Regions from separate parts of the Microbulbifer sp. YPW1 genome, predicted to be linked through region 4. Evidence: predicted binding sites of a transcription regulator. Region 4 holds the regulator's gene; each other region holds the start of a gene.

Region 1 (8,122 bases), 2.2 Mb from region 4:
TGCGTGGATCAGCCGCGAGAGCCGACAGCGCTTGTTAGACGGTGTGGTCAATAATATCCGCGAGTGGCGCAATACCTGAAAGCTATAAAGAAAACGCCGCTCAGACCAATAATAACTTTTCGCGAAATTCCCCTGCGACTGCACCCCGCCCGATCCTAACCTTGGCGCTCACCTTTACTATCGGAGGAGAGCGTCATGGCAACTGCAAAATCCCCAAACAGCGGGACCCATTCCACGCGCGAGAAGCTGAATCAGGCCTACCACCTGGCCGGCGAAGCGGCGCACGACACCGCAGATCATGTCAAAGCCAGAGCGCGGGCGACCGCGGACAACGTGAAGGCACGTACCCAGGAATCCGTAGAGAAAGGCAAGCAGCGCGCACACGATGTGGCAGAGCGGGCGGAGAGCTCCATCAAGGCACATCCTCTGGTCAGTGTGGGCTGTGCATTTGCCGCGGGCTGGCTGATTGCCAAAATACTCAAGTGACCTTTCCGGTAAGCGTCTGTAAATCCGCGAACAAGTACCGCGGATTGTGGATAATTATTTTCGACCCGAGGGGATTACTGAATGGCCGGTTCTGACAAACCCGGAAAGCGCGCGCATGGTCACGAGAACAGTGACCTGAACAGTGACTTGGATAGTCACGCGAATAGTGACGATACAGAAAACCAATTCCAGGAAGAATCCCCACCGGCTGCGGAATCTCGCAGCCGGGATCATTTACCTAACGATGAACCCTCCACCGCCCACAGCGGCTCGGAGATCGACCAGTTGATACAGCGCGCCGAAGCCACCATGACGGTAGCCGCAGCCTGGTCGGAAAATTTTACCCGCCTGGTACAGCTTGAATTTCAGCGCACACTCAGTGCCGGCAAGCGTATTGTGCTGTTTCTACTGGTGCTGTTTTTCCTCGCCATTGCCCTGCTCGTAAGCCTGTGCGCGGGACTGGGATTACTCGGTTACTATCTCTTCGAGTCGGTCTATATCGGCTTTGGGGTTTTTGTGCTGTCGCAAATTCTGATTGTTGCCGGGCTGCTACTGTCGATCAACAGCTTGCGCAAATTGCTCGGATTTGAAGAAAGCAAGAAACAGGCAAAGGAGGCACTCGACGATGTCACTGCGCTCTTTAAACAGGCAGATTGAAACCTGTCGCCAGGATATGGCATTGCAGCGACGCAGTGCGCTCAGCCTGCTGCAACAGCAGCGGGCCCAGGCGCTGGTACAGACAAGACGAATTCCCCTGCCGGTGGCAATGGGCGTAGCCTTCGCCAGCGGATTCATCCTGCAGCGCTTCTTCAATACGCCTGCACCCCACACCCTCTTCAACTGGTATCTCACCCTGCGGGCATTTTGATGTGTTAGCCGGGGCCACCGCGTGTGGCTCCTTCAGGCCGCGGATTTTTTCCCCTGTAGTCCAGTGACCCGCGCCGGTTACCAATCTCGATGATCTTCGCCGCAACCTCTGCGAGCTTCAGATTCATTTCCATCGCCCGTTGCTGCATGGTGCGATAGGCTTCGTCTTCGTTGAGTCGCAGACTGCGCATCAAGACGCCTTTGGCGCGTTCAACCAGCTTGCGCTCGGTGAGTGCGCGGCGGGTTTCTTCAAGCTCCTCGCTGACCCGATGGATATGCGCGACTTGGGACCGAATCAGGTCGTAAAGGGAGTGGGCCAGGTGCTGGCCATGCAGGGGCGGCACTCCAGCGGTAGACGCCCGCCCATAGAGCCCCGGAACTTCGGGATCAAACAATACCGCGAGAGCCGGCAGCCGGCTCCAGTCGGTGGATTTCAATTTTTGCAGCTGGGCATAGTGGTGTCCCAGCTCCGATTGCGCGTCCGCCACCCGTTTTCGACTGACCTTCAACAGGCGCGCGGCCATGGTATCTTCCAGCCGGTGCATGGAATCAATCCGCGCGGTGGCGAGCTGGTACCAGACTTCGCTCACCTCCGAGGCAATCGGCTCACCATTTTTCAAGCCAGCAATCACCCTGCGCAACCGGTTCAGGTCGCGGGTCTCGTCACTGTCTTCAATGGCCTGCCAGCGGGCCCGTTCGGTGTCGCCGGCAAATTCCAGAAAGATTTCCAGGCTGCGCCGCTGGCAGTCCTGCAAGTGCACCAAACGCTCGTGCAAACGTTCATCGAAGTGGCTACTGGCAAAACCGATGGCACCCCAGGCGCGCTCCTGACCAGAAAATTCCTTGGCCTGCATAAAGTTGAACAGCGCCACTAACAGACGCGTTACTTCCGGGTCATCCGCCACGTCCGCCGCCTCAAATACCACCGACAATAACCCGGCAATCAACCGGCAAAATGCATCAGTGGATTCCAGCGCACTGACCTCAAACGCATCAATATGCCTGCGCAGCTCCGCCAGCTCGTCAAGCCCATGCAGGGAATAGGCGATGCTGTTCAGCAGACGCATATCCCGGGGATTATTGCATTTGCCTTCCTGCAGGTACTGGTCGTGCAGCAACTGCCGAAAGGTGTCGGCACTGGCGCTGCAGGCTTGCATCTGCTCAGCACGCAGGGAAGAGAAACGAAAGCCCGCGGAAACCAGGTAGATATTGCTGATACCCCGCTCGCGCTGCAGCTGGTGTACCAGGTCGGAAACCGTAGTCACCAGTTCGCAACTGCCCGTCAGCCGCTCCAGCGCCTGAATCTCTGAACGCTTGGCGGCCAGCAGGAATTTCTCTGCATCTTCACTGTGATTGGGCATGACGGCATATTCCGGCGAAGAATGATGGATATCACTAGTGCAGCAATAAATATTCCAGTGCCGGGGGCATGCTCCGAAAAATTTCATTCCAATTCCCGAGCCCCAATACTCACTGTGCCCACCGACGGGAATCGCGCACCAAAAATGGGCAAAGACGCGCTAGACAAGCATTTTCTTGCGCCAATAAATTAGGAATTAGTGCCATATCCGCAATTTCCCGCGAATTCATAGGGCAGGAAAAAGTTGGCACCGAGATTGCTTTTATCTCTGGTGCGGGGATCTTGTGCAGGGGGTAAGCACGATCCCGCTGGGCATCGCGCCCGCGACAAACAGAACACACTGGATAAAGGCGTCCATCACTTTCCGGCTTCGGCAGGTCTGTGTGGGCGCCTTTTTTTTTGTGCCCAGAATTTTCGGTGCGAACACATTCACCCTGTACACGCACCTACGTTCAGCACAGATGGACAACCGGTCCTCAAACTTCAACAAGGTGATAACTATGGCTTATCTCGTTCCCAATGAATTTGTGACCAAAATGGTCGATGCGGGGGAATCCAAAATCTACATGTCCACCCGCGACACCCTGGTGCGCGCTTACATGGCCGGTGCCATTCTCGCCCTGGCGGCAGTGTTCGCAGTTACCGTCGCCGTGCAAACCGGTGTCTTCTTAATCGGGGCAATACTGTTCCCTGTCGGTTTCTGCATGCTTTACCTGATGGGCTTTGACCTGCTTACGGGTGTGTTTGTTCTTACACCACTCGCCTGGCTCGACCGGCGTCCGGGGGTGACCATTCAGGGGATTCTGCGCAACTGGGGCCTGGTTTTCCTGGGCAACTTTGCCGGCGCGTTGACCGTGGCTGTCATCATGGCGTTTGTGTTTACCATGGGCTTCAACACCGAGCCGGGGGCCGTTGGCGCCAAGCTTTCCTCCATTGGTGAAGCGCGTACCCTGGGTTACGCGGAATACGGTGCCGCTGGCTGGTTCACCATTTTCCTGCGCGGCATGCTGTGTAACTGGATGGTATCCATGGGCGTAGTGGGAGCCATGATTTCCACCCACGTGAGCGGTAAAGTTCTGGCCATGTGGATGCCCATCATGCTGTTCTTCTTTATGGCCTTCGAGCATTCCGTGGTGAACATGTTCCTGTTCCCCACCGCGATGTTGATGGGCGGTGATTTTTCCGTACTGGATTACTTTATCTGGAACGAGATCCCCACCGCGCTGGGCAACCTGGTGGGTGGCCTCGCGTTCACTGGCCTGACCCTTTACAGCACCCACTACAAAACTGCGCCCAAGCGTCAGCTGACCACCGCAACCGCAAAGCCTGGCAAAGAAGCCATGGCCTGATATCGGCTTCCGTATCGCTGCCCCCTCGCGCGAAAACCCCGCGTGGTGCGCGAGGGGACCGACTCCCGGAAGCGTACTCAGCACTAGTCCTTCCAGGTAGCGATCACTGCGGATCTCGAATAAATCTATGAACACAATTTCCCTTGCGGTCGGTCAACACTCCAGTGCCGGCGTAAAAGCCGAAAACCAGGACCGCTGTGGTGCGCGACTACCATCGGAGCCACACCTGGGCCTCAAGGGTGCGGCATTCGCCATCGCCGATGGAATCAGTAGCAGCAGCGTCAGTGGCGTTGCCAGCGAGACCGCGGTCAAGAGCTTTCTCGACGACTACTACTGTACTTCCGACGGCTGGAGCGTGCAGATCGCCGCGCAACAGGTACTCATGGCCACCAATGCGTGGTTGTACCAACAAACCCGCCAGAGTCCTTTCCGCTACGACAGGGACAAGGGCTACGTGTGCACCTTCAGTGCTGCCATCTTCAAAGGCGCTGAAGCGCATCTTTTCCACCTTGGCGACTCGCGGATCTACCGCTTTCGCCGGGGTTCTCTCGAACAGCTTACCCACGACCATCGCCAGTGGGTTGGCGAACAAACCAGTTACCTGAGCCGCGCCCTGGGTGCGGAGCAGCAGGTGGATGTGGACTACCGGCGCCTGCCACTGGAAACCGGTGACCTGTTCCTGTTCACCACCGATGGCGTGCACGAAGCGCTCTCCCACAAGGACCTGATCGAATATCTGGAACAACAGGACAGCTGCCTCGACAGCGCCGCGAAAACCCTGGTGGCTGCCGCACTGGCGAATGGCAGTGACGATAATCTCACCGTGCAGCTGGTGCGCGTGGACACACTCCCGGAACCAAGGCCGGAGCTGATGGATCAGGCGGGCGCGCTGCCACTGCCTCCGCTACTGAAAGCCGGCGACCAGTTTGACGGCTACATCATCGAGCGCGAGATCCACGCCAGCAGTCGCAGTCATGTCTACCTGGCCAGCGACCAGAACAGCGGCACACCGGTGATCCTGAAGACCCCGTCCATCGATCTTTCCGATGATCCGGCCTACCTGCAACGGCTGTTGATGGAGGAGTGGATCGCGCGGCGGGTCAACAGTGCCCATGTGGTGCGCGCCGCAAGTAACCGCCGCCAGCGCAACTTCGTTTACACCGCAATGGAACTGGTGCAGGGCCAGACCCTGCGACAGTGGATGACAGACAACCCCAGCCCGAATCTGGAAACGGTACGCAATATTGTCGAGCAGATCGCGCGCGGACTGCAGGCCCTGCACCGGGCGGAAATCCTGCACCAGGACCTGCGCCCGGAAAACATCATGATCAGCAGTGCGGGTACCGTCACGCTGATCGACCTGGGCTCTGCCAGGGTAGCGGGGATTGCGGAAAGCTATGCAGACGGCGCCGCCGAAAATGGCCAGTTGATTCTCGGTACCGCGCTGTACAGTGCCCCGGAATATTTTCTCGGCGATATGGGCAGCCCGCGCTCGGATCTTTTTTCCCTGGCGGTACTCACCTATCACCTGCTCTCCGCGGAATTTCCCTACGGAACGCAGGTGGCCCGGTGCACCACGGTGGCTGCACAGCACCGCCTGCGCTATCGCAGCGTGCTGAGTGAAACCCGTGAGATTCCCACATGGATCGATGCCACGCTGAGAAAAGCACTGCAGCCGAACCCGTTGCGCCGGCACGAGGCGCTGTCGGAATTTGCCTACGAACTCCGCCACCCCAACCCGGAATATCTGAACACTACCCGCCCGCCGTTGATCGAGCGCTATCCGGTGCGCTTCTGGCAGTCGGTAAGCGGTGTTCTGCTACTGATAATTTTTTACTTGCTGAGCCTGATTTCCAGCACTACCTGAGCCAGTAAATTTCACCGACAACCTCGAAAACACACAGGAGCCATTCCATGATCAGCAATCGCGAGCAAGTTACCGCCATGATTCTCTCCGCCAAGGTGCGCAAGGACCTGAAATGGGGACAGGTGGCAGACGCCGTGGGACAGTCCAAAGAGTGGACCACGGCCGCCTGCCTCGGGCAGATGACGCTCACCAAACAGCAGGCTGCCATTGTGGGCGAACTGTTTGACCTCAGTGATGAGGCCATCGCCTGGTTGCAGATTGCCCCTTACAAGGGCTCGCTGCCCACAGCGGTTCCCACGGATCCGCTGATTTACCGCCTGTACGAGCTGGTCAACGTATATGGCACTACCATCAAGGAGCTGATTCACGAAGAATTCGGTGATGGGATCATGAGCGCCATCGATTTCTCCATGGATATCCAGCGTGAGGAAGACCCCAAGGGAGACCGGGTGAATATGGTGATGTCGGGCAAGTTCCTGCCGTACAAGACCTACTGACTCGCACGCTCTTCCTTCACCCCGGCGGCGACAAACAGACGCTGGCGCCCCGCGCGTCAGCGTCACGCCCCTGCAACCTGTTTGTGTCAGACTCGATTACAATAGTGGTCCAGACCTGAGGCCCGTGTATATGAGTTTGCGTCCCCTTTCTTCCCCTATCAACGATGCGCTCCGTCAAGATGTCGGTGAAGCTAGTTCTGTTGACGCTGCAGCCGCGCAACTGGCGGCGTTTATCCAGCGCTACCCGCGACTGATGGTGCTCACCGGTGCGGGCGTGAGTACCGATTCCGGTATTCCGGATTACCGCGATAGTAAAGGGGAATGGAAGCGCAAGCCGCCGGTGGATCACCGGGATTTTATGGCCTGTGAGGCCACCCGCCAGCGCTACTGGGGACGCGCGCTGATCGGCTGGCCGTTGATCCGCAATTCACAGCCGAATCCGGCGCACTACCACCTGGCAGAGCTGGAGCGACGCGGGCATATCGAGTTACTGGTAACGCAGAATGTGGATCGTCTGCACCAGCGGGCGGGCAGTCGCAATGTGGTGGACCTGCATGGCCGCGCGGATGAAATCCGCTGTATGGATTGTACATTTCGCGAGAACCGGCAGGCGGTGCACGAGCGCAGCTACGATCTGAACCCGGCATTCAGGCACTATACGGCGGACTCCGCCCCGGATGGAGACGCGGATCTGGAGGTGGACTTCAGCAGTTTTCAGGTGGCAGACTGCCCGGACTGTCGCGGCATTCTCAAGCCGGATGTGGTTTTTTTCGGGGACAATGTACCGAAGCTGCGGGTGCAGCAGGCACTGGATGCCCTACAGAACAGTGATGCGTTGCTGGTAGTGGGCTCTTCCCTGATGGTGTATTCCGGCTTTCGTTTCTGTCGCTACGCGAAGGAATGGGGCAAGCCTATCGCAGCTCTGAACCTGGGACGCACCCGGGCGGATGATTTACTCGATTTGAAATTGAGTGCGGGGATTGGAAAAACTTTAGCCGCGACTTTGGATCACCTGTAGTCAGAGTCATCGGCTTTTCCACCTTCACTTCGCAGCTAGCCGCGGAGCGAAAAAGCCGCGGGTGAAAGGTTTCAAAACCGCTGTAAATACGTCCCTGTACGCTCTGTCGGAAACATCCCTGTTTCCGACAGTTTTGAAACCTTTCACCCACAGCTTTTTCTTCAGTTCAGACCAATGTAGCCTTCACTGCACTCGGATTATTTCTCACCTGAATCTTCGAGTTTATCCTGCGTACGATTTTCAAAATCACTGGCATTGTGCCGCTCATGCAATTGCTCAGATGGCTCACCCCAGGTGCGATTGACCATTTTTCCGCGCTGCACGGCGGGCCGTTCGCCGATTTCTTTTACCCAGCGGTTGACGTTTTTGTAGGTGTGCGCCTGGAGAAACTCCGCGGCGTCGTAGGCTTCGTTGTTGATTACTGCTCCGTACCAGGGCCAGATGGCCATATCCGCGATGGTATATTCCTTGCCTGCGATAAACGGATGCTCCGCCAGCTGGCGGTCAAGTACATCCAGCTGTCGCTTCACTTCCATGGTGTAACGGTTGATCGGGTATTCGTATTTTTCCGGGGCATAGGCGTAAAAATGGCCGAAGCCGCCGCCGAGAAATGGCGCGGCACCCATCTGCCAGAACAGCCAGTTGAGGGTTTCCGTGCGCTGCTCTGGTGTGTGGGGC
Region 2 (8,122 bases), 300 kb from region 4:
GTAGTGTCGGTAACAGTATGGGATTCGAAGTTAAGCGATGCGCCGATAAAGGGTTTCGAGACCTTCAAAAACAGGATGTTTTTGCAGAGCCCCCAGGGATGGGTTTACGGCGTGTCTCGGAACCCTTTATCGGCGTAGCGCGCCCGGTAACCAACTAGCGGTACCCTGAAATTCAGGGGACCGCTTAAGATTACTCAGGCGACATCAATCAAAGAAACACTACCATCCGGCATGACTTCCGCCATCTGGCCTTCCGGCTCTTCCAGGAACAGCAAGGTAACAAAGCCCAGTACCGCAGTACATGCAATCACCAGGAAGAAGGTCTCGTAAGAAACCATGCTCAGAATAGTCAGGTAAAACACCGCACCCACATTACCGTAAGCACCGGTCATCCCCGCAATCTGCCCGGTCAGGCGACGCTTGATCAGCGGCACCACCGCAAACACCGCCCCCTCACCAGACTGCACGAAGAAAGAACAGGCCATCGCCGCAGCCACCGCCAGATACAACGGCCACTCCGAATTGATCATGCTCATGGTCAGGTAACCAATCGCCAGGCCCGCCGTCAGAATCAGCAGCGTACTCTTGCGCCCAAAACGGTCACTGATCAGACCGCCCGCCGGACGGGACATCAGGTTCATAAATGCATAAGCGGAAGCCAGCAGACCCGCCTTCACCGGATCCAGCGTAAACGTCTCCGAGAAAAACAGCGGCAGCATCGAAATTACCGCCAGCTCAGAACCGAAAGTGGCAAAGTAGAGAATGTTCAGCACCGCAACCTGCTTGAACTTGTAGCGGTGCATCGGCTCCGGCAGCTTCACAAAGACATCTTTATTGATGTCGTAACACTTTTTCGCATCGAAAGCGTAGAGTGCAACAAGTGAAACATAAATCGCGATAGCCACCGGCTGCGCCAGCATGCCCACACCGCTCGGGGAAAGCTTCCAGGCCAGCAGTGCCAGCGCCGCGTACATCGGCAGCTTCATGATCAACAACAGCACAAAGTCAGAAGGACTGGAAACTTCCATACCGCCGATTTTTTTCGGCTTGAAGTAAGTGCCGCCCTTCGGCGTATCGGTTACCGAGCGGTAGTAAATCACACTGTATACCAGCGCAATCACACCGGTGATACCGATCGCGTAGCGCCAGCCGTCCTCACCACCGAACAGCAGTGCGATGGTCGGCAGGGTCATGGCGCCAGCGGCGGAACCGAAGTTGCCCCAGCCACCGTAAATCCCCTCCGCGGTACCCAGCTGCTTCGCCGGGAACCACTCGGATACCATGCGGATACCGATGACAAAGCCCGCACCGATAAATCCCAGCAGGAAACGGCCAATGGCGGCCGCCATAAAGCTGTCTGCCAGCGCGAAGATAAAACAGGGAATACTGCCGATCGCCAGCAGCAGGGAGTAAGTCAGACGCGGACCGTACTTGTCCGTCAGCATGCCAATGATGACCCGCGCCGGAATGGTCAGCGCCACGTTCAGGATCAACAGGGTTTTTACCTGCTCAGAGGTCAGCGACAGGCTGTCGGCAATGGCCATCAGCAGCGGCGCATGGTTGAACCAGGCAAAGAAGGTAATAAAGAAAGCAATCCAGGTCAGATGCAGCACCCGGATCTTTCCCGTGAAGGAAAACAGATTTATTGAATTACTGGACATGGACTTATCCCGTTAGTTATGAATTTCTGGCCTGAAAGAAAAGGGCACTTCCCACATCGGGAGTCCCATCTCCAACAGGCTTAACAGCGGGGAGTTGAACGCGGTTTCTGATACTCGCTTTGTTAACTCTCTCTCATCAGCCACCTGCCATGCGGGCATAAAAAAAGCCCACGGGCACAGCTGGGCTGTTGCCGGTGGACTTCGTTGTCCGCTATTTCGTTTTTTGGTGCCGCGCAATACTCGTGGCGGTCTCCCTATTTATTATTCAAGTTCTGTGCCATATCTGGGCACAAGGGAGAAGCTGGTGCGTAGACCCGGTAATTATTGGGGCGTAATGGTATTGAGGGTGAAATCGGCGACATCGGGGGCTGTGGTAGCGCACCAATTGGTGCGCCAGCCCCCCACTGCTGCCCTGTTTTGGGGTTTTCCTGTGTGCCGAGGTGTAGGCTGGTGCACTCCGGTCGGGCAGCGGTGCTGTGCCCGACCGGGGAACATTAAACGGTACGGGTCTGATGCGGCGTTTTGTGACGGATAAAATCCAGGGTCTGCTGATACAGGTCCGAGCGGAACAGCTCCGCGCTATTATCATCGGTTGGCGCAATTTCGTTGCACAGTGCGAGCAGTTCGCGGGCCTTCTTTTCGGTGGGTCGGCCGTGTTCCGTGGTGGGGTTGGCGAACACGTGCCAGCCGGGGTTTTTACTCGGTGTCTGTCCACCCGGTGCCACCAGTTCGTCATCCAGGGAAGCGGCGATGGTGGCCGCGGGCAGATCCAGATATTCCGGGCGCGCGAGAATGGCCACGGCATCCCGGCGCTGGCTGCGGTCGCATAGCCAGGCGCAGGCTTCCAGCAAGGCGGCGCGCAGTGCCAGGTGGGTTGCCGGGTTGGCCTCGTGCCAGCTGCGGGTCACCGCCAGCACCTTTTCCGGCATGGTGGGCATCAGCGCGTTGCTCGGTGTAGCGATGACACCGATCTCTTCCTGTACCGCCAGCGTGTTCCAGGGTTCCCCCACACAGAAACCATCGATATCCCCGCGACGCAGGTGATCCACCATCTGCTCCGGCGGCAGTACCACGATACGCACATCGCTATCGGGGTTGATACCGGCGCTGGACAGCCAGTGGCGCAGCTGCAGGGTGTGGCTGGCGAAGGGGTACACGCTGGCGAAGGTCAACGGTTTGGCGTCCGCGTCGCGCTTGTCCAGGTGGGCCTTGAGTGCGGCGCCGGTGCCCTCGGGGTGATTGCCGAGGGTTTCGTACAGAGAGTGCGACAGGGTAATGGCGTTGCCGTTACAGCTCAGGATCAGCCCGCTGAGCAGTTGTTCGTCACAGTGGGGCAGGGTCTGCTCCAGGGTCAGCGGCATGGGGGCGAGAATGGATGCGGCATCGGCGGCACCGCCGATCAGCTTGTCGCGCAGGGTGGCCCAGGAGGTTTCCCGCTGTAGCTCGACCCGCAGGCCGTAGCGCTCGAAGAAGCCCAATTCGTGGGCGATGATCAGGGGCGCGCTGTCGGTCAGGCGCAGGTACAGGAGTTTCAGGTTGGGCTTTTCTGCTTGCAGGCTGCTCACGGTTTTACTCTCGAATTCTTTCATTTATTAATTGGCGCGGGCCGCACGTTATTTTGTCGGTGTCTGCAGGTGCGCGACTATCTGCTCCGCCACGTTGCGCATGGTGGAGTTGCTGTTCATGGCCAGGGTGCGAAGTGTCTGGTGTGCCGCCTGTTCGCTGATGTTCTTGCGCGCCATCAGCAGGCCCTTGGCGCGTTCGATAATCTTGCGCTCATCCAGCTGCTGCTGGGTGCGTTGCAGGGACTGGCGCAGGTGCTGGTAACTGCGGAACTGGGCCATGGCAATTTCGATGGCCGGCGCGACCCGCTCTGCGGATAGCCCCTCTGCCATATAGGCGCTGACCCCGGCCTCCACCGCACTGGTGATGAACTCGGCGCCGCCGCGGGCGGAAAACATCGCTACGGGTGTGGGGTTGTGCTGGTTGATGACCGAGAGGCTCTCGAGAATGTCGCGGTCGGGGGATTCGATATCGATCAGTACGATATCCGGCCGGTGTCGCTCTACCTGAAACAGCAGGCCCTCGGCACTGGAGAGTTGCGCAAGCAGCTTGTAGCCGGCAGCGGTCAGCTGCTCGCCCACCATAGCGGCGCGCTCTGGCTGGTCGTCGACCAGCAGAATACTAATGGGTGTCGTCGTCATCGCTCTTAGAACTTCAGTTCGAACTGCAGCCAGAATTTGTCCGTATCGCTGCTGAAATCGTCAGCGTCGTACGTGGCATATTTGGCGAGCAGGCCGATATTTTTTGTTATGGAATAGGTCGCTACCAGGTCGAGTTCGTTGCCGTACTCCTGGCTGTCGCGATCGCTATAGAATTTATGTACCTTCGCTGCAATCTTGATGCCAGAGACAACGACTGAGCCGCCAGCGTAGTAATCGCGGATGCCGTCTACCGGCGTGGTCAGGAACTTGTCGGCAAAGCCCTGAAATTTGTGCAGGGTGGCCAGCGGCGTCTGGAAGGCCCACTGGTCATCGCCCGTCAGCCACTCCGTTCCCACAACACCGGTTAACTTGTACTTTTGTACCGGCTTGGTACCGAATTCTGCGTTGTAATACTCCGCCCGGTAATCGTAGGGATTGCGGCCGATATCACTCTGGGTGGCGGCGCGCAGGTGCCAGCGGAAGGTGTCACAATCCACCGCCCACTCCAGGCCAACGGTGGCACTGGCGAGCTGTTCCTGCTCGTGGAAGTCGAGGCTGTAGATAAATCCCTTCAGGGTCTGGTTGGGGCGGATCTTGTAATCGACGTCCAGTGCATTGACCGGCCCACCGATATTACCGTCGGCGCCGTCAGGGCCGAAGATTCGGTTCACGTTCCACGAATAGGTGTAATCGAGGGACAGCCTGTCGTTAAAGCCCCACTCGGCGCGGAATGCGTCGTAAGTCTGTTCGTTCTGGCGCCAGGCCACCCCGCCGATAAAGCGCTGGTCGTCGTAGTTGATGCGCTGGCGGCCCACGGTGAATTTTCCCTGTTCCAGCGCATAGCTGACCTGGGCGCGATTCATTTCGCTATAGTCCGGATCGGCGATCACCGGGTACCGGGTTTTGCCGTTTTCGGTATTGTTGAATTTTTCGCTGCTGATATAGGTGACATTGTCGCCTTCCAGCAGAAACTCCCAGCCGTCCCAACGGCCGCTGGTCCAGGTGGCGCGGCTGCGCAGGGTGCCCGCGGTGGCGTGGTGGGGGAAGGCCACATCGCGCACGTGTTCATAGCGCGGGCGGAAATTCAGGTTGAAGGTGCTTTCGCGGATCATATCCCCGGCGTTCTGTACCACATTGTCATCGGCAAACACGAGGCAGGGGGCCGTACACATGAGAACTGCGCTAGCGGATAAAGTGTGTACAGTAGTATGCAGTGCTCTTTTGGAGCTTGAAGGCATGACATTCTCCCGGATACTTTCCATGGGCATAAAAAAAGCCCGGCGACACTGATTGTGTTGCCGGGCTTCTTTGCCAGTGGCATTTATACAATCAAAACTCGTACCAATTGATTCCAATCTAGCTGAGACTGGTAAAACTGTGGCCGCGCCAGTAAAAGTGGTGCACTGTGTGGCGCCGGACCGCACACTTCAGGTGCGAGCTGGTGTAATCATGCGTCGTAATGGTGCGAAAATTGGCGCGGCTAATTTGCTGCGGGTGTGCCCTGGGCGCGCCCCGGGTTGTACAGGAAAGATGTAAATCAGATGACCGTGAACTCTGAATTCTCCAGCGGGCAGGGCAGTCGGCAAGCGGTGGGCAAGCGTGTCTGCCCGGTGGTACTGGCTGGCGGGTTGTCCAGTCGCATGGGAAAAGACAAGGCACTGCTAAAATTATCCAATGGGCACACTCTGTTGGAGCAGGCCAAAGAGGTACTGGAGACTTTTACCCTGCCGCAAGGTGTCGAGCGACTGGCCACGCTGGTCAGCGGCACCCGCCCCGGGGGCGTGGCGGACCGGTACCCGACAGCGGGGCCGCTGGGTGGCCTGCAGGCTGTGGCGGCACACCTGCAGGCGTGGGAAATTCCCTGTGACGCCCTGCTGGTGATCCCGGTGGATATGCCGCTACTGAGCCCCGCGCTGCTGCAACAATTGTGTGCCGCCGGGCAGGCGGTGGAGCAGGCGGTGTGTTTCGGGGACTTTTACCTGCCCTGCTGGCTGCCGCTGGACGACCGCTGCAGGCGGTATCTCGACGCCGCAGCCCAGGGTAATGCCATCGCCTCCATACGCGCGCTGTATGGCTATGTCGGCTGTATGCAGTTGCCGGTACCCGCAGGGGACTGGCATTTGAACGTCAACCGGCCGGAGGACTTTCAGCGCCTGGCGCGCTAGGGGATAGCCTCTTCTCACAAGGCGGGGGCGCTGGGGGCTACGAATCAGGGTTCCGGGACAGGGAGGTATTTGTCCATGGCAACGCGGTTAATGATGTGCGCTCTGCTGTTGCTGCTCGGCGGCTGCGGCCTGCGCCAGCCCCCGGAACTCAAACTGGCGGTGGACGCGAGTTTCCATCCGGCGGTAGAGGTATTGCGCGAGGGGTTCGAGGCCGATTGCAACTGCAGGCTGCGCGTAACCGCCGGTGCCAGCGGCCTGCTGTATGGACAGATCCGCGCCGGCGAACCCTTCGACCTGTTTCTCTCCGCCGATACGGCGCGCCCGGTGCTGCTGGAAAAGGCCGGGCTGACGGTACCCGCAAGCCGCCAGACCTATGCCCGCGGCCAGCTGGCCCTTTGGGTCAGCCGCGAAATTTCCACCGATAAATCCTCCGGTTTTTCCACCCTCAGCGCAAAGCTCGCGCGCACCGACACTGCGCTCACTCCGCGGCAGTTGATTCTGCTGCTGGGGCGCGGCAAGCACAAAGTGGTGGTGGCGGACCCGCAACTGGCTCCGGACGGCGATGCCGCGGTAAAAATGCTCAAGAAGCTGCGCCTGTGGCCGCGCATGCGCGGGCGGGTGATTTATGCGGGGCACGCGGGTCACGCCAAGATCCTGTTGTACCAGGGGCAGGGCGATATGGGGCTGATCCCCTTCGGGCAGGCCCTGGCCACCGGCAGCCGCGGGCAGTTCATGCGGATTCCCGCGCACTTCTATCCGCCGATCCACCAGCAGATGGTTATTTTGCGCAGCACCCGTGAGCGCGCCCTGGCCATCCGGCTGCTGCAATATCTGCGTTCGGACGAGGTGCAGCAGCAACTGGCCGAACTGGGTTTTCTGGCAGCAGAAGATTCGTCTGCTGGCACTCGGTAAAATCGGGAGAAAAGCCGTACGCTAATCAACCAGTTTCAATAGAAAAAGTTTCAAGTAATTCCAATTTAATGAATAACCATAAATGGTTTTAATTGTTACCTATTCCAATGCTGAATTATTCCCATATCAAAGCGTTATTATTTTCACGATTAAATAGAAACAGTTTGGAATAGTTAATTAAATATTCTTTTATATGAACCTGTACGGATATTTTTTCGATAATTTTTCCATTCGGACAGTCTGCTCTCATCCGCTGCTAAATTTGACGAAATGTCACTAAAGTCATGTCCAGGCTGCGGTTTTTCGTTACTCGTGTAACTTAATCTACTGTTTTTTAACCGATTTTCGGCATTTTTAATAAAAATACGCTAAACGAGTAATAAGAATCCTCTATTTCCGTTGGCCTAATTTATTCTCTTTAATTCATCGTCCTGCCGAAACGGATTTAGTTTTCCGGGAAAAATTGTTTTTTCCGGAGAGGACCGCTTTCACGCCAAAATCAGATAATCCTGATGACGGGATGTGTTAATCGGGATTAAATGTCAGCGGTACATAATTGACCCGGAAAATCGGGTCGGCTCATTTTCAGAGCTTTATAAACTTTTATAACAATGACAATTTTTTAAAACGGGAGCACAAACGGTGATTATTGCCATACCAAAGGAGACCGCGCCGGGCGAGGCGCGGGTCGCGGCATCGCCAGCCAGCGTAAAGCGCTTACAGGCGCTGGGCTTTGATGTTGTCATCGAACAGGGGGCCGGTGAAGCAGCCAGCTTCCCCGATACGGAATACGAGCAGGCCGGGGCCAAGCTGTGTGCCAACGCAGCAGACTGCCTGAGCCAGGCGGGCATCGTACTGAAAGTACAGCAACCCAATGACACGGAGCTGGACCTGATCCCCAGCGGTGCCACCCTGGTGGCCTTCCTCAAGCCGGCGCAGAATGAAGCGCTGCTGAAGAAGCTGGCGGACAAAAACATCAACGCGCTGGCCGTGGAATCCATTCCGCGAATTTCCCGCGCACAGAAAATGGATGCGTTGAGCTCCATGGCCAACATCGCCGGCTACCGCGCGGTGATCGAGGCGGCCCACGAGTTTGGCCGTTTCTTTACCGGCCAGATCACTGCCGCGGGCAAGATCCCACCGGCCAAGGTGCTGGTCATCGGCGCCGGTGTTGCGGGCC
Region 3 (8,122 bases), 310 kb from region 4:
TTCTACGGATCGCAGGCCATTTTCTGCACAGGTGTCCGACATGTTTATTCCCTTGTTTCGCCATTTCTTGTTCGGGAAGATAGCTGTGAAGAGAAGCATTTGCCAAGTCCTGATGGTGGCATAACTCTTTGGGGTAAGGTGGCGATACCGGGTAGCCCCTTTCGAGACCTTCTAAAACAGGGATGTTTTAGAAGAGCCCCCAGGGATGGGTTTACGGCGTGTCTCGGAAGGGGCTACCCGGTAGCGGTACCGCCACAAGGCCAGGTTGAGGCTAAGCAGGCAGTGCAGCGGCGGAAACATTGTCTGCAGTGTTAACCAACAGCCACCGCAAGATTTGTATTCAGCAACGCAGAGATCTCTGGTTTGCAGGAACCACAGTTGGTACCGCAACCCAGTAGTTCTCCCAATTCATCCACACTGGCCGCGCCGTCTGCAATGGCTGCCTCGATTTCCTTGCGCGAAACCTGCAGGCAAGTACATACCATCTGCGCGCCGGCGGGAACGTTCTGCAAGAGTTGCGCGGGCATTTCCGGCAGGGGGTTTTGCAGGGCGTCTTCCAGGATTTTGCGGTCGGGCAATGTCTGCCAGTCGGAGGTGGTGAATACCAGCAGCTCCATCTGCTCGCTGTACAGCAACCAGCGTTCGCCACTGGGAAGCTGCAGCCGCTGGCGATTCACCTGTTTACCGTGCAGGGCAAACAGGTGGTCGGCAATCGCCTGCCAGTCCGGCTGCCGGCTGAGTGCCAGCTCGAACCGGTAACCGCCTTCCACCGGTACCCGGTACCAGTGCAGGATGGTTTCCCGCAGCAGCCTGTCGCCGGCCTGCAGACGGCCGTGGAATTCATCCGCGGTCTGCGTGCGCAGTAGCAGGCAGGCGTAGCTGTGGGCATCGAGCGGAGCGATATTCACCGCGAACTGCTTCAGCTCCGGCTGGCCGGAAACGGGGTCGGTAAACGGAAGCGCCAGGGCGCTGACGGTGGCGTTATGGGCGAGGCTGTCGCTCCAGTGGATCGGGGCAAACAGCTGCCCGGGTTTCTGGCTGGCGGTAACGCGGGCGCGACCGAAAAACTGGCCTTTTTCACTTTCCACACGCACCAGCTGTGCGTCCTCTATACCAAATTTCTGCGCTTCGTCCGGGTGCACGTGTACCTCAGGCGCCTCGCTGTGGTCGAGCAGTTTGCGCGCGCGTCCGGTGCGGGTCATGGTGTGCCACTGGTCGCGCAGACGGCCACTGTTCAATACCAGCGGGTATTCGTCGCGGGTTTCCTGTTTCGGGCACTGCGGGCTCACGGCCACGAAGCGCGCGCGGCCGCTGGGGGTATAGAAATCGCCATCGGCAAACAGGCGTACCGTGCCATCGGGGTTGGCAGCGTTGACCGGCCACTGTACCGGAGTGAAAAAGTCGTATTCCTGATCGCTGATATTCGCCAGTGCGGAAATATCAAAGGCGCGCCGCGCCTGCTCGCGATTGTTCTCGAAACCGGAGAGGGCGGCGTGCTCGCGGAAAATATCTGCCGGGCCACGATAGTCGAAAGCCTCGCCGTAGCCGAGGCGCTTTGCCACATCGCACACAATCTCCCAGTCGTGTCGCGCTTCACCCGGTTTCGGCAGGAAACCTTTCTGACGGGAAATTCGGCGCTCGGAATTGGTGACGGTGCCGGTTTTCTCGGCCCATGTGGTTGCCGGCAATAACAGGTCGGCACAGCGCGCGGTATCGGTATCCGCCACACAGTCGGACACAATCACCGTAGGGCATTTTTTCAGTGCCGCGGCCACCTTGCGCGCATCCGGCATACTCACCGCCGGATTGGTGGCCATGATCCACACCGCTTTGACCTGGCCGCTGTCCACCGCATCGAACAGCTCTACCGCCTTGAGCCCGGGACCCTGGGCCATGTTGCTGGCGTTCCAGAAACGGCCCACACGGTCGATGTTTTCCTCGGTAAAATCCATATGCGCGGCGAGCATATTTGCCAGGCCGCCTACCTCGCGCCCGCCCATGGCATTGGGCTGGCCGGTGATAGAGAAGGGGCCACAGCCCGGCTTGCCGATACGTCCGGTGGCCAGGTGACAGTTGATAATGGAATTGTTCTTGTCGGTGCCGGTACTGGACTGGTTGACGCCCTGTGAATAAAAGCTCACGGTTTTTTCCGTGCCGCGGAACAGCTCATAGAATGCCAGTAGCTGATCCAGCTCCACGCTGCAGTATTCTGCCACCTTTTCCGGCGTCCACTCCGCCGCTGCATACAGAGTGTCGGTAAAGTTTTCCGTATGGTTGTCGATAAACGCCTGATCCAGCGCACCGAATTCGGTCAGGTAATGTAGCAGCCCGTTAAACAGCGCAGCATCACTCCCGGGTGTAATCGCCAGGTGCATATCCGCCATTTCACTGGTAGCACTGCCGCGGGGGTCCACCACTACCAGCTTGGCTTCTGCGGCCTGCATACGCTGAAACAGAATCGGATGGGTCCAGGCGGCGTTGGAACCGATCAACACCACCAGCTCCGCCTCGTCCAGGTCCTCGTAATTACACGGCACCGCATCTGCACCCAACGCGCGCTTGTAGGCAGCCACTGCAGAGGACATGCACAGGCGGGAATTGGTATCCACATTGCCGGAGCCGATAAAACCCTTCATCAGCTTGTTGGCAACGTAATAGTCCTCCGTCAGCAACTGCCCGGAAAGATAAAACGCCACCGAATCCGGCCCGTGCTCCTCGATCGTTTCCCGAAAACGCGACGCCGCATAATCCAGCGCCGTGTCCCAGTCACAGTCCTCACCGTGCAGGCGCGGCTTTAACAGACGTCCGTGGTTACCCAGGGTATCGGCCAGGGAGGACCCTTTGACACACAGCTTGCCCTTGTTCGCGGGATGCTGTTCATCTCCCTGAATACGAATCACCGCCTCGCCACTCTCGCCACCAGCGGGCTGCGACTCCAGCGTCGCAGCAACCCCGCAGCCCACACCACAGTAAGGGCAGGTAGTGCAGGACTTACGCGCCGAGAACAGTTCTGTTAAAGCCATCTTTCACTGCTTACTTTTGTAAATTCAATCGGGCTTACTGATCGACCTGGATCAGCACATCGTCGCCTTCAAACGCGACCGGGAAGGAATCCAGCTTGATGTCCTCCTCCTCCAGACACTGACCATCGGTGAGGCGGTAATGCTGCTTGTACAGCGGCGAAGCCACGGTCAGCTCACCGTCAATTTCCGCCACAATGCCGCGACCGATCACACCGGCGTTGGCAATAGGATCCCAGTTATCGATGGCGTACAGCTGGGGTTCCTGGTCGGGTAAAAAAAACAGGGCAATCTGACGATCGCCCACAAGAGCGCACACTCCGGAATTTGCTACAAGATCTGATCGCTTGCAGACTTGCAGCCATTCGGCGCGGGTTATGGCAACTTCGCTCATTCTGGTTCTCCACATGGTTATGGAAAGAATATGGTGGTGAAATTCTTAAATCTTTCTTTTCCAGTTCCGGGGAGCTGGGTTTCTGCTCTGACCGAACTGATGTTGTAAAAGCATATAGTTCGTTATGAAGGTGGAGCGCCGTGCGGGAGGTTTCAGGAGCGTCGCAAACAGGATGTTTGCGCCGCAGCGCCCAGGGATGGGTTCACAGCGGTCCTGAAACCTCCCGCCCGGTGCTCTACCGCCACCGGGCTTAAAAAGTACTTAAGCCGGCTCTGCAATCCTGACGATTTCGTCCTGGGTGGCCGGGCGGCGCTGCTTGCGCTCTTCCACGAACACGATCTTCTCGTCTTTTTCGTCGGTGTTTACAAACTGGCGGAAGCGCTTCAGCATCTCCGGATCGTTGATCGCGGTTTTCCATTCACATTGGTAAGTGCCAACCACATTGCCCATCTGGCGCTCAAGCTCCTCACAGATACCCAGCTTGTCCTCGATCACCACCTCACGCAGATAATCCAGGCCGCCTTCCAGGTTCTCCAGCCACACCGAAGTACGCTGTAACTTGTCCGCCGTGCGCACATAGAACATCAACACCCGGTCGATATATTTAATCAGCGTCACATCATTCAGATCCGTCGCAAACAGATCCGCATGACGCGGACGCATACCGCCGTTACCGCATACATACAGGTTCCAGCCGTTCTCCGTGGCAATCACCCCGATATCTTTACTCTGGGCCTCCGCACACTCCCGCGTACAACCGGAAACCGCCATCTTGATCTTGTGCGGCGAACGCAAACCCTTGTAGCGGTTCTCCACCGTCAGGGCCATGCCCACACTGTCCTGCACCCCGAAGCGACACCAGGTACTGCCCACACAGGACTTAACGGTACGCAGGGACTTGCCGTAAGCGTGGCCTGTCTCGAAGCCCGCATCGGTTAGCTCGCGCCAGATCTCCGGCAGCTCCTCCAGGCGCGCCCCGAACAGATCGATACGCTGGCCGCCGGTGATCTTGGTATACAGGTCGTATTTCTTCGCCACCTCACCGAGCACAATCAGTTTTTCAGGCGTGATCTCACCGCCGGCAATACGCGGCACCACAGAGTAGGTACCGTTTTTCTGCATATTTGCCATAAAGGTATCGTTGGTATCCTGCAGGCCAACGTGCGGCTTCTCGTGGATATGTTCATTCCACAGGGAAGCAAAAATGGATGCCGCGGTGGGTTTACAGATCTCGCAGCCCTTGCCGGAACCGTGTTTGTGCAGCAGCTCATCGAAGGTTTTGATCTCCTCCACCTGCACCATGTGGAAAATTTCCTGGCGGGTGTAAGGGAAGTGCGGGCACAGGTCGTTGTTGACCTCTACGCCCAGCGCCGCCAGCTCCGTATCCACCACATTTTTCAGCAGTGCCGCACAGCCGCCACAACCGGTAGATGCCTTGGTCGCATCTTTTACATCGCCCAGTGAACAGCAGCCGCCCTGCACCGCACCGACAATGTCGCCCTTGCTCACGTTGTGGCAGGAACAGATGGTGGCAGTAGCCGGCAGTGCATCTGCGCCGAGTGCCGGCGCCGCGCCGTCCAGGGAAGGCAGGATCAATTGTTCCGGGTGCTCCGGCAGATCCATATCGTTCAGGTGGTATTGCAGCAGGGTGTCGTAATCTTCGGTATCACCCACCAGCACCGCACCGCGCAGTTTCTTGCCTTCGCTGTCGGTGATCATGCGCTTGTAGACGCCGGTTTGCTCATCCACAAAAGTGATTGCCGCAGAACCTTCCGCGCGGCCGTGGGCATCGCCGATGGAACCGACATCCACACCCAGCAGCTTCAACTTGGTGCTCATGTCGGCGCCGTTGAACTCCGCGGCTTCACCGCATAGCAGGGATACCGCGGTACGCGCCATGGTGTAACCCGGGGCAACCAGACCGAAAATACGGTTGTCGAACAGGGCGCACTCGCCGATGGCGAAGATATTCTTGTCGGAAGTACGGCAGTGGTTGTCGATCACGATGCCGCCGCGCTCGCCCAGCTCGATGCCGGCGGAGTTGGCCAGCTTGTCTTCCGGGCGGATACCGGCGGAGAACACGATCAGGTCGGTGTCCAGGGATTTGTCGCCTTTGAAGTTCATCCGGAGACGACCACCGTCCACTTCTTCGATCAGTTCGGTGGCGGTGCTGGTGTGCACAGTCACGCCCAGCTCTTCAATTTTTTCGCGCAACAGTTTTGAACCGCCTTCGTCCAGCTGTACCGACATAAGGCCCGGCGCAAACTCGATCACGTGGGCTTCCAGACCCAGCTGCTTCAGAGCGTTGGCTGCTTCCAGACCCAGCAGGCCACCGCCGACCACAACACCCACCTTGCCGTTTTTGGCTGCGGCCTGGATTTTGTCCAGATCTTCCAGGGTGCGGTAAACAAAGCACTTGTCGTGTTCGTGGCCGGGGATCGGCGGAACAAACGGATAGGAACCAGTGGCGAGAACCAATTGATCGTAAGATTCGGAGGCACCGCTCGCAGAAGTGATTACCTTGGCCTCGCGGTCGATGCTGACGGCGGCATCGTTCAGGCGCAGGTCGTAGCCCCACTCGCGGTACTGCTCAACCTTGCCCATGGCCAGGTCGTCTGCGGTGCGGCCGCCGAAGTATTCAGAGAGGTGAACCCGGTCGTAAGCGGGGCGGGGTTCGGCACAGAATACCAGCACGTCGAACATTTCCCGTTCGGGACGGTTTGCCAGTTGCTCGAGGAAGTGGTGACCCACCATGCCGTTGCCGATGACGACGATTTTTTGCTTAACCATGATCTCTGCCGTATTTAACTAAGTCTGGTACCAGGTACTGGTTCCTGACAATCGCGACAGAAGGAAAGCGGGGTGGGCCGGGATAGCGGAAGGCTGCACGGGCGTCCCCTCTTCTGTCGAAGAGTGTCAGGCGCCGTTGCCTTGCTAAAAGAATTTCGGATTGTGCCAAATAACATTCAATCTCTGTGCCAACTTGCGGAAGAGTGCCAGACACAGGGAAACCTCAGGGTTTGTGCGGGCTATTAAATATTTTTCGGAATTGGGTGCGACAAATTGGTGCGGATTTAGAGTTTGCGCCCCAAGTTGGCACGTGGGCGCAGCTGGGCGGTTAAAGGAAGTACAAAAGGTGCGACAGGATCGCCAGTGCGGCCACTACCTGCCAGAACAGCAGGGGGTTGCGTTCCATCAGCGGCGGCTTTTCACGATTGATGAACCTGCTATTCGGTGTGCTGAGATCGTGCACGAACTCCGACAACGCCGGATAGCGGTTTTTCGGATCCGGTGCGCAGGCGCGACGCAGGGCACCGTCGATCCAATCCGGCAGATCATCCCGGTGCTGCTGTGCGCTGCGGTAACGCATGTTGGCGTAGCTTTTCAGGTGGTAGTGACTGCTGCCAAAGCGTTCCTTATAAGGATAGTGACCGGTCAGCAGCTCATAGGCGATCACCCCGAGGGAAAAAATATCGGAACGATGACTGGCCGCGTCCCCCATAAAGTATTCCGGTGCGCAATAATTTTTGCTTCCCGGCGGTGCGCTATCCTGATAACGAAGCAGCTCCTGCAGGCCCGCCGCATTTGCGCCGCCGAGATCGATCAGCTTCAGCCGCCCATCACTATCCACCATGATGTTTTCTGGCTTGAGGTCACCGTGCACAATCTCCAGCCGCTGCAGACGGCGCAACGCGCTCACCAGCTGCTGTACCAGATTGCGCACCTGATCCAGTGGCGGCTCTGGATTCAGCTGCATCCACTGACGCAGGTTCTGGCCGTCCACATATTCCATGATGTGGTAGAGAAACTTGCGGTCCTTGCGCGGCGGAAACACCTTGACCACCGCCGGATGCTCCAGCCTGCGCCCGGTCCATTCCTCCGCAATAAAACGCTCTATATAGGCCGGGTCGTCAGAGTAGTTTTCCGAAGGTGCCTTGAGCGCGCGCAGCTCCTGGGATTCCATATCCCGAACCAGATACAGATAACTGCGACTGCTCGAGTGCAACTCCTGTAGTACCTCGTACCCCTCGATCTTGTTGCCGGGCTGCAGGGGAGGAGGGAAGGGCAGATCGCCAGTGGCCAGCATCAGGTCATCAGTGCCCTGGGACTCCAGCGCATTCACCTGGCACAGCGCCAGACTCAGATTATCCGCGCTGCCATTATCCAGCGCCGCGGCAATAAGCGGCTGCGCCGCCTGCATTTCATGGGTGGAAAGAATCTCCGCAAACTGCGCCTGCGGCAGGAAATCGTGAATTCCATCGGTCGTCACACAGAACAGATCGCCCGCCTGTAATGGCTCCCGCCGGTAATCCACCTCGATATGCGCATCCATCCCCAGCGCCCGGCTCAGAAAAGTCCGCCCCGGCCCCAGCGCACGACTGTGATCCCGGGTGAGGCACTCCAGCTTGCCCTCGCGCAGACGATAGATCCGCGAGTCACCGATATGAATCAGGTGCGCCGTAGCCCCCTTCAACACCACCGCCGAAAAGGTCGTCAACCAGCCGCGCTGCACTTCATCCGCACCACCACTCTGCCGGTACAACCAACCGTTCAGCGCGTGCAATACCCGCGCCGCCGCCTGCTTTACCGACCAGGAATCCGGCGTGCTGTAGTAATCGGAAATAAACCCACTGATTGCCGCCCGCGCCGCAGCCCCTCCGGCCTCCGCACTGCCAACACCATCGGCAATCGCCGCCAGTGAACCGCG
Region 4 (8,122 bases):
GAACCAGGCATTACCCTGCGCACCCCCAGTATTACGATCAAGCCGCGTGAAGAATTCGCCGAAACGGATAAACGCGTTACCATTACCGACGGTCCAAATCGCACCACAGGCAAAGGCCTGCGCGCCGACCTGAAAAAAGACAAAGTAGAAATCCTGTCTGACGTGGAAAGCAGCTATGAAGCCCAATGACTCGACCCGCCGACCGGCGCGCAGCATCTTCCGTGCAGCCGGCGCTACATTCCTCGCCACGCTGCTGTTCGCCGCCAACACCCTGGCCCTCCCCAATGACCGGGAACAGCCGGTCAAGGTTTCCGCTGACAAACTGGAAGCCAATCGCAGCAAAAACCTCTCGGTGTACAGCGGCAACGTGGTCATCAGTCAGGGTTCCCTGCAGATTCGCGCCGACCGCGTGGAGGTCCACGGCAACACCAAGGGTGAAATCAACAAGGTGGTTGCCACCGGCAAGCCGGCGCACTTCCAGCAACAGGTCGAGGAAAGTACCACCCCGGTCAAAGCGCGCGCCAAACGTATCGAGTTCCTGGTGAGCAGCGACGCCCTGCAACTTACCGGGGAAGCGTTTGTCGATCGCGATGGCAACACCCTGTCCGCCGAGCGCATCGACTACGACCTCAATAGCGAACAGATGCAGGCTCAGGGACAATCAGAGCAGAAGCGCGTAGAGATGATCTGGAAACCGGAATCCAAACCGGCACAAAACGACCAGTAAGCGCCCCCTGCCCGACACTCAATATTTAACAAGTGGCTGCCCGCAGCAGCCCTTCAGATACCGGATTGCAACATGCCGACGCTCCAAGCGTTACATCTCGCCAAACAGTACAAGAAACGCAAAGTCGTTCAGGACGTTTCCGTGAGCGTATCCAGCGGCCAGGTAGTTGGCCTGCTCGGCCCCAATGGTGCCGGCAAGACCACCTGTTTCTATATGATCGCCGGCCTGGTCCAGGCCGATGCCGGGCAGGTACTGATCGACAGTGAAGACATTACTGGCTATTCGATGCATGGCCGTGCACGCAAGGGAATCGGTTACCTGCCCCAGGAGGCATCGGTATTTCGTCGCCTGTCAGTGGCAGACAACATCCTCGCCATCCTCGAGACGCGCAAGGACCTGAACCGCAGCCAGCGCCAGGAGCAGCTGGAAGCACTACTGGAAGAATTCCATATCACCCACATCCGCGACAGCCTGGGCATGGCCCTGTCCGGCGGCGAGCGCCGTCGCGTTGAGATTGCGCGCGCCCTGGCTACCAACCCCGCCTTCGTCCTGCTCGACGAGCCTTTTGCCGGAGTTGACCCCATCTCGGTCAACGACATCCAGCAGATCATCCGCCACCTGAGAGATCGCGGCATCGGTGTATTGATCACCGATCACAATGTGCGCGAGACCCTGGATATCTGCGAGACCGCCTACATCGTCAGCGAAGGGCATATTATCGCCTCAGGCAACCCCAAAGACGTCGCTGCGAACAAGCAGGTAAAAGACGTCTATCTGGGACACGAGTTCACCATTTGAGCAAAAGCCGGGGGATCCATCTGCTAGATCTCCCGCAACCCTAGACGGCCATCACAAATAATACGGGCGCAACCAAGGGCAAATGTCGTTTCGGCACACTTATTGCTTAACCTGCCTCTTGTGTTCCGATTTGCCCCGGGGTAGTCTGCAGGAAATGAGCTTTACGCCGCCGTAACAGATACAGATTCTGTTCAGCGCACTAACGCCAGATAATTCTGCCGGCATACCCCTTTATGAAGCAGTCACTCCAGTTAAAACTCGGTACCCAGCTGACGATGACGCCCCAGCTGCAACAGGCCATTCGCCTGCTGCAGCTGTCGACCCTGGACCTGCAACAGGAAATCCAGTCGGCGCTCGACAGCAATCCGCTGCTGGAATCGGACTTTGACGAGCACGCCGGCGAGACACACCAGGATCAAAACACCCCCGCAAGCTCCGAAGGACAGGAGCGCGAAGCCGCCGAGCGCGAGAGCGCCCGCGAGGCCAAGAACGACTCTACTGCCGATGGCGACTGGAACAGCGAGATCCCAGATGACCTGCCGGTGGATACCCGCTGGGACGACATTTATACCGGCGGCAGCTACACCGGCGGCGAAGGGGACGACTTCGCCTTCGAACAGCGCAACGCGGTGTCCGAGAGCCTGCAGGATCACCTGCTGTGGCAGCTCAACCTCACACCACTGACCGAGGGCGACAAGCTTATCGGCGAGTCACTGATCGACGCCATTGCTCCCAACGGTTTCCTGGATTCAGACCTGGACGAAATGGCCGAGGCCCTCGAAGTCGAAATCGACGAGGTCCTCGCGGTCCTGAAGACCATCCAGCAGTTTGAGCCGGTGGGCTGCGGCGCCCGCGATCTGCGCGAGAGCCTGCTACTGCAGCTGCGCCAGCAACCGGCCGAAACACCGTGGTTGCCCCAGGCACTGATTGTGGTGGACCAGCACCTGGACCTGCTGGGGAAACGGGACTTTCGCCAGTTGAGCCGCAGAACCCGTCTCAGTGAGGCCCAGCTGGGCGAGGTTATGCGTCTGATACAGACCCTCACCCCCTACCCCGGCGAAGCTTTTGGCGGTGAAGAACCCCAGTATGTGGTCCCGGATGTCATTGTGAGCCGCAAACAGCAGCGCTGGGTGGTGGAGCTCAACCCGGAGACAACCCCCAAGCTGCGCATCAACGACGCCTATGCATCGCTAATCAAACGCGCGGACAACTCCAGCGAGAACAACTACCTGCGCGACAACTTGCAGGAAGCGCGCTGGTTCCTGAAGAGCCTGCAGAGCCGCCATGAGACCCTGCTCAAGGTCGCCAGCTGTATCGTGGAAAAGCAGCAGGGGTTTTTCGAGCTGGGACCGGAGGCCATGAAACCCATGGTACTGGCAAATATTGCCGAAACCATCGGCATGCACGAATCCACCATTTCCCGGGTGACCACCCAGAAATACATGCTCACCCCCCGCGGTGTGTTCGAGCTCAAATACTTCTTCTCCAGCCATGTCAGCACCGACTCCGGCGAGGACGCCTCATCTACGGCCATCCGCGCACTGATCCGCAAGCTGATCGACGCCGAGCAGCCACGCAAGCCCCTGTCGGACAACAAGATCACTCAGGAGCTGGATTCGCAGGGGATCAAAGTGGCCCGGCGCACCGTGGCAAAATACCGCGAATCCATGGGAATCCCCTCCTCCAGCGAGCGGAAACGACTGGTCTAGCCACCAGGGTCACAAAACAGGGGCGCTGCAACCCTCCGGCGATCATTTTCTGCGCAACCAATGCACTGACATTGAGTGTATCCTTCCATTCTGGCGCACTTCCTAGTAGGGTTGCCGCCCTGTGCGGGGGTGCTGCCAGATTGTGTTGCACCCGATGAGGAGAAATCCATGCAGATCAATATCAGTGGCCATCATGTTGACGTAACTCCGGCCATTCGCGATTACTGCCTGACCAAACTGGACAAGCTCTCCCGCCACCACGACCTGATCACCAATACACAGGTCATACTTTCCGTCGACAAACTCATCCAGAAAGCCGAAGCGCGGGTTCACGTGAATGGCAAGGATGTATTTGCAGATTCGGAATCGGAAGATATGTACGCGGCGATTGATTCTCTCGCCGACAAACTCGACCGGCAGCTGCTGAAACACAAAGAAAAGTTACGCAGTCACCGCTAGTCGTAACACCATCAGGTTACCGGCTGGCCTGTACCGCTAGATCATCAGTAAGTTATGACATTGGAAGCACTACTCTCTCCCCGCCTGAGCCTTTGCCACCTGGCGGGGAGTAGCAAGAAAAAGCTGTTACTCAACATCGCCCAGGCGATCTCAGAACAATACCCCGATCTGGACTCCGATACTGTTTTCAACCAGCTGGTAGCCCGGGAGCGCCTTGGCTCCACCGGTATTGGCGAGGGTGTCGCCATCCCACACTGCCGCCTGCCCGGCTGTGAAAAGCCCATTGGCGTGCTGTGCACGACCTCCCCTGCCGTAGACTTTGACGCCATCGACCGCCAGCCTGTCGATCTCCTGTTTGCCCTGCTGGTACCGGAGAACTCGGAGCAGGAGCACCTGGAGACCCTGGCGGAGATCGCAGCGCTGTTCAGTGACAGCCGGGTGCGCGAAAAACTGCGCGAAGCCAGCACCAGTGACGAGCTGTACGCACTGGCAATCAACAGTGCCGCCGCGGCATAATAGCCAACGCACACATCCGGCAACTTCCTGCTGCCGGATGACCAGCCCAAGTTAGCCATTCCGGTCGCGCAGCAAAGCGCCCGGAATCAGCAAGGAGTGCTTGTTCCATGCGCCTGGTCATAATCAGCGGTCGCTCCGGCTCCGGTAAAAGTTCCGCTCTGCAACTGCTGGAAGATGTGGGCTTCAACTGCATCGACAACCTCCCCGCGAGCCTGCTGCCGGAACTGATCCGCCGGGTAGCGGAACACCCCCCCCAAGAAAATACCCAGCTGGCACTCGGCATCGATGCGCGCAATTTATGGCACGACGTACGCCAGGCGCCCAAGGTCATCAACGATTTGCGCGAGAGTGGAATCGACTGCGACGTCATCTATCTGGATGCGCGCTCACCAGTACTGGTACAGCGCTTTAGCGAGACCCGCCGCAAACACCCACTGAGCGACAGTCGCACCCATTTGCTCGAAGCGCTGAACCACGAGAAGGAGTTGCTCGCGCCCCTGGCCGCCATGGCCGACCTGGTCATCGACACCAGCAGCCTCAGCCTGCACCAGCTGCGCGATCAGGTGAAATCCCGCGTTGTGGGTAAAGACTCCCCCGGCATGGCCATCCTGTTCCAATCCTTCGGCTTCAAGCACGGTGTGCCAGTGGATGCAGACCTCGTTTTCGACCTGCGCTGCCTGCCTAATCCCTACTGGGTCGCCGAGTTGCGCAATAAAACCGGTCAGGACCCGGAGGTGGCGGAATTCCTGCGTTCACACCAGGAAACCGAGGACATGCAGCGAGATATCACAAATTTTCTGGAGCGCTGGCTGCCCTCCTATCAACAGAGCAACCGCAGCTACACCTCGGTCTCCATCGGCTGTACCGGCGGCCGCCATCGCTCCGTGTATATGGTGGAACAGCTGGCCAAAACCTTTGCCAGCCAGTTTGAGAACATCCAGATTCGCCACCGCGAACAACAGAAGTAACGAGCCCCGCTCCCCGGAAGAAAACCGTCCATGCAAAAAAGCCGCATCACCATCATCAACAAGCTCGGGCTACACGCCCGCGCCGCCAGCAAGTTTGCCCAAACCAGCGCGCGCTTCTCTTCCGAAGTCAAAGTGCACTGCCAGGGCAAGGCCGTCGATGGCAAGAGTGTGATGGCGTTGATGCTTCTGGCCGCAGGCAAGGGCGTGGAACTGGAACTGGAGATTTGCGGCCGCGACGAAGATCTCGCACACGAGACTATCTGCGCCCTGATCAACGACCGGTTCGGCGAAGGGGAATAGGAGCAGTAGCCACTCTACGCCGCTCAACCGGTATAATACCGCCCCTGAAAATGCTCGCAGACAGCAGGTAACTCTGTGCCCAAACCCGTCAATGCCGACTTCAAATTCCGCGCCCAGAATCAGCTCGGCGAGCTGTATGCCGCGCTGGATAGCGGCACCGGGCGCGAAGTTCAGCGCATGCTGCACTCCCTGTCCCCTCAGAGCATTGCGCAACTGCTGGAAAGTTCTCCTCCGCGTATTCGCCGGGTTCTGTGGGAGCTGATCGACAGAGAAGTAGAAGGTGAGGTCCTGCAGGAGCTCACCGACGACGTGCAGAGCCAGATTCTCGCCACTATGGACACCGAAGAAATGGTGGCCATCATGGAGGGACTGGACGCGGACGATGTCGCCGACATTCTGCAGCAGTTACCCGAGCGGGTGATGGGGGAAGTGCTCTCCGCCATGAGCGAGCACGACCGCCAGCGGGTGGAAAGCGTACTGGCCTACGATGAGGAAACCGCCGGCGGCCTGATGGACACGGACATCGTGTCCGTCCGCCCCAATTTGCATTTGGACGTGGTGCTGCGCTATCTGCGACGTCACGAACAACTACCCGAGTCCACCGATAACCTCTTTGTGGTTAACCGGCAGGGTCGTTTTATCGGCCTGCTGCCTCTCACCAAGTTGCTCACAACCGATCCCTCGGTCACCGTGCGCGAGGTGATGATCACCGACGTGGAGCCGATACCCGCACAGATGCCGGACGACGAAGTCGCCCAGCTGTTCGCCAAGTACGACTGGATTACCGCACCTGTGGTGGACGAACACAAGCGCCTGCTGGGTCGTATCACCATTGATGACGTGGTGGACGTGATCCGCGAAGATGCCGACCACTCGCTGATGAGCCTCGCGGGCCTGGATGAGGAAGAGGACACCTTTGCGCCGGTGATCCGCACCGCGCCACGCCGTGCCGTGTGGTTGGGAATTAACCTGTTGACCGCGCTGCTGGCCTCGTGGGTCATCAATCTGTTTCAGGACACCATCGACAAGGTGGTAGCCCTGGCGGTACTGATGCCGATTGTGGCCAGCATGGGCGGCGTGGCCGGCAGCCAGACACTGACGGTAGTGATCCGTGGCATGGCCCTGGGACAGGTGGGGCGCAGCAACCTGAGCTGGCTGCTCTCCCGCGAGCTGGGTTCCGGGGCGTTGAATGCGGTTCTGTGGTCTTCGGTCATGGGCGGTATCGCCGCACTCTGGTTTGGGGATACCCGCATTGCCCTGATTATCATTGCAGCCATGGTCATCAACCTGATCACGGCAGCGCTTGCCGGCGCCATACTGCCGGTCGCCCTTCGCGCCATGCGTATCGACCCGGCTCTGGCCGGCGGCGTCGCCCTGACCACGGTGACCGACGTAGTGGGCTTTATGTCATTTCTTGGTCTCGCCACCCTCTTCTTTGCCTGATACAGGCCCGGCGAGCTAACTTTTCAGAGACAGTACATGCACAATCCCGACGATTTCGAAGAATTTGAAGACGACCTGCCGAAGAGCAAAACCCAGGTCAAGGAAGAGATGCACCAGCTGCAGGCGCTGGGCAAACAACTGACGGAACTGAATGCCGCAAAACTGGCAGAAGTCCCCATGGACGCGGTTCTGAGCGAAGCAATCGCCACCATGCACCGGATCAAGTCCCGCGAGGCGCGGCGTCGCCAGCTGCAGTACATTGGCAAACTGATGCGCAAGGCGGATGTCGAGGCCATCGAAGCGGTACTGGAAAAGCACAAGGAACAGGATCACCTGCACCTGCGCTTTGACCGCATGGCGGAGGAATGGCGGGAACGCTTGCTGACACAGGGCAAGGAAGCCCAGAGCGCATTCTTTGATGCATACCCCGGCGCAGACCATCAACAAGTGCGCACACTGATTCGCGAAGCCAACAAGGAAATCGCCAATAAAAAAGCGCCGACCAATCAGCGGAAACTCTTCCGCTATCTGCGTGACTTTTTTATGCAGGACAGTTGATCGAGCTAGCGGGATCCACCACCCTCAAGCGCCTCGGTCAGCTCCGTCCGTACGATTTTTATCACCGCCGGATTCTGTGGAACCCAGCGGTGAAGGCTGACCGGCACCTGGTAAGTACTGCCCACAGGGAGGCGGGAACTGGTGTGCGGTACGATGGTAGCGTCATAAGGTGTCCAGATGGATACCGGGGCAAGCCCTTCAAGCATTGCCGCATCCCGATTCAGGTTATCGAGGAACTCGCTGCCGATACGCAACTGGCGCCCGCCTTTGTAGGGCAGCAGATGCGCCCACAGACTGCCAAAATGCGGACTGGAGAGCGCAATAAACTTGTGCACCCTTTCCGCGCCACCCAGCCTTTGCAGGTAGTAGCGCGCCACTATTCCCCCCATGCTGAATCCCACCAGCGCGCATGTTTCCCCGCTCCCAGCAACCTCCTCCACCAGGTCGCGCAACTGCCTGGCCATGGGCTCCATCCCATACCAGCCGCTGTTGGTTTTTAGCTTGATTGTGCGCGCGACAAAACCCGCATCTCCCAGAGCATGCTGCATACGCAACATTGACTTGCCCCGGTCAAAGATACCGGGAATCAGAATCGCAACACGGCTTTTCTGCATCATCCATCCACTTCTCGGATTAATCCGGTT

What was found. Region 4 encodes sigma-54, which starts transcription at its own class of promoters, with help from an activator protein. Its sites were predicted from a motif close to TGGCACANNNNTTGCNNT; they were not measured.
Region 1: HUW35_RS10710 (formate/nitrite transporter family protein) is a predicted target of sigma-54. The motif match lies at 2,959-2,976, and genes of this name have one in related genera.
Region 2: HUW35_RS02440 (NarK family nitrate/nitrite MFS transporter) is a predicted target of sigma-54. The motif match lies at 1,924-1,941, and genes of this name have one in related genera.
Region 3: nirB (nitrite reductase large subunit NirB) is a predicted target of sigma-54. The motif match lies at 6,378-6,395, and genes of this name have one in related genera.

What each region holds. Positions count from the first base shown of each region.
Region 1 is NZ_CP055157.1:2,609,819-2,617,940, reverse strand. Features, by position in the region: gene HUW35_RS10735 (D-2-hydroxyacid dehydrogenase) at 1-79, shown strand, start outside; gene HUW35_RS10730 (YqjD family protein) at 196-486, shown strand; gene HUW35_RS10725 (hypothetical protein) at 568-1,143, shown strand; gene HUW35_RS10720 (hypothetical protein) at 1,112-1,354, shown strand; gene HUW35_RS10715 (nitrate- and nitrite sensing domain-containing protein) at 1,359-2,714, opposite strand; gene HUW35_RS10710 (formate/nitrite transporter family protein) at 3,214-4,062, shown strand; gene HUW35_RS10705 (bifunctional protein-serine/threonine kinase/phosphatase) at 4,190-5,929, shown strand; gene cynS (cyanase) at 5,977-6,426, shown strand; gene HUW35_RS10695 (NAD-dependent protein deacetylase) at 6,557-7,444, shown strand; gene yghU (glutathione-dependent disulfide-bond oxidoreductase) at 7,642-8,122, opposite strand, start outside.
Region 2 is NZ_CP055157.1:568,753-576,874, reverse strand. Features, by position in the region: gene HUW35_RS02440 (NarK family nitrate/nitrite MFS transporter) at 195-1,661, opposite strand; gene HUW35_RS02435 (CmpA/NrtA family ABC transporter substrate-binding protein) at 2,156-3,226, opposite strand; gene HUW35_RS02430 (ANTAR domain-containing response regulator) at 3,275-3,865, opposite strand; gene HUW35_RS02425 (alginate export family protein) at 3,871-5,037, opposite strand; gene HUW35_RS02420 (molybdenum cofactor guanylyltransferase) at 5,407-6,030, shown strand; gene modA (molybdate ABC transporter substrate-binding protein) at 6,106-6,942, shown strand; gene HUW35_RS02410 (Re/Si-specific NAD(P)(+) transhydrogenase subunit alpha) at 7,585-8,122, shown strand, end outside.
Region 3 is NZ_CP055157.1:577,035-585,156, reverse strand. Features, by position in the region: gene glp (gephyrin-like molybdotransferase Glp) at 1-42, opposite strand, end outside; gene HUW35_RS02460 (nitrate reductase) at 312-3,023, opposite strand; gene nirD (nitrite reductase small subunit NirD) at 3,058-3,414, opposite strand; gene nirB (nitrite reductase large subunit NirB) at 3,676-6,204, opposite strand; gene HUW35_RS02445 (bifunctional protein-serine/threonine kinase/phosphatase) at 6,533-8,122, opposite strand, start outside.
Region 4 is NZ_CP055157.1:266,709-274,830, forward strand. Features, by position in the region: gene lptC (LPS export ABC transporter periplasmic protein LptC) at 1-189, shown strand, start outside; gene lptA (lipopolysaccharide transport periplasmic protein LptA) at 176-727, shown strand; gene lptB (LPS export ABC transporter ATP-binding protein) at 800-1,525, shown strand; gene HUW35_RS01245 (RNA polymerase factor sigma-54) at 1,759-3,234, shown strand; gene hpf (ribosome hibernation-promoting factor, HPF/YfiA family) at 3,403-3,693, shown strand; gene ptsN (PTS IIA-like nitrogen regulatory protein PtsN) at 3,748-4,209, shown strand; gene rapZ (RNase adapter RapZ) at 4,317-5,177, shown strand; gene HUW35_RS01265 (HPr family phosphocarrier protein) at 5,208-5,477, shown strand; gene mgtE (magnesium transporter) at 5,553-6,920, shown strand; gene yjgA (ribosome biogenesis factor YjgA) at 6,957-7,478, shown strand; gene HUW35_RS01280 (triacylglycerol lipase) at 7,484-8,095, opposite strand.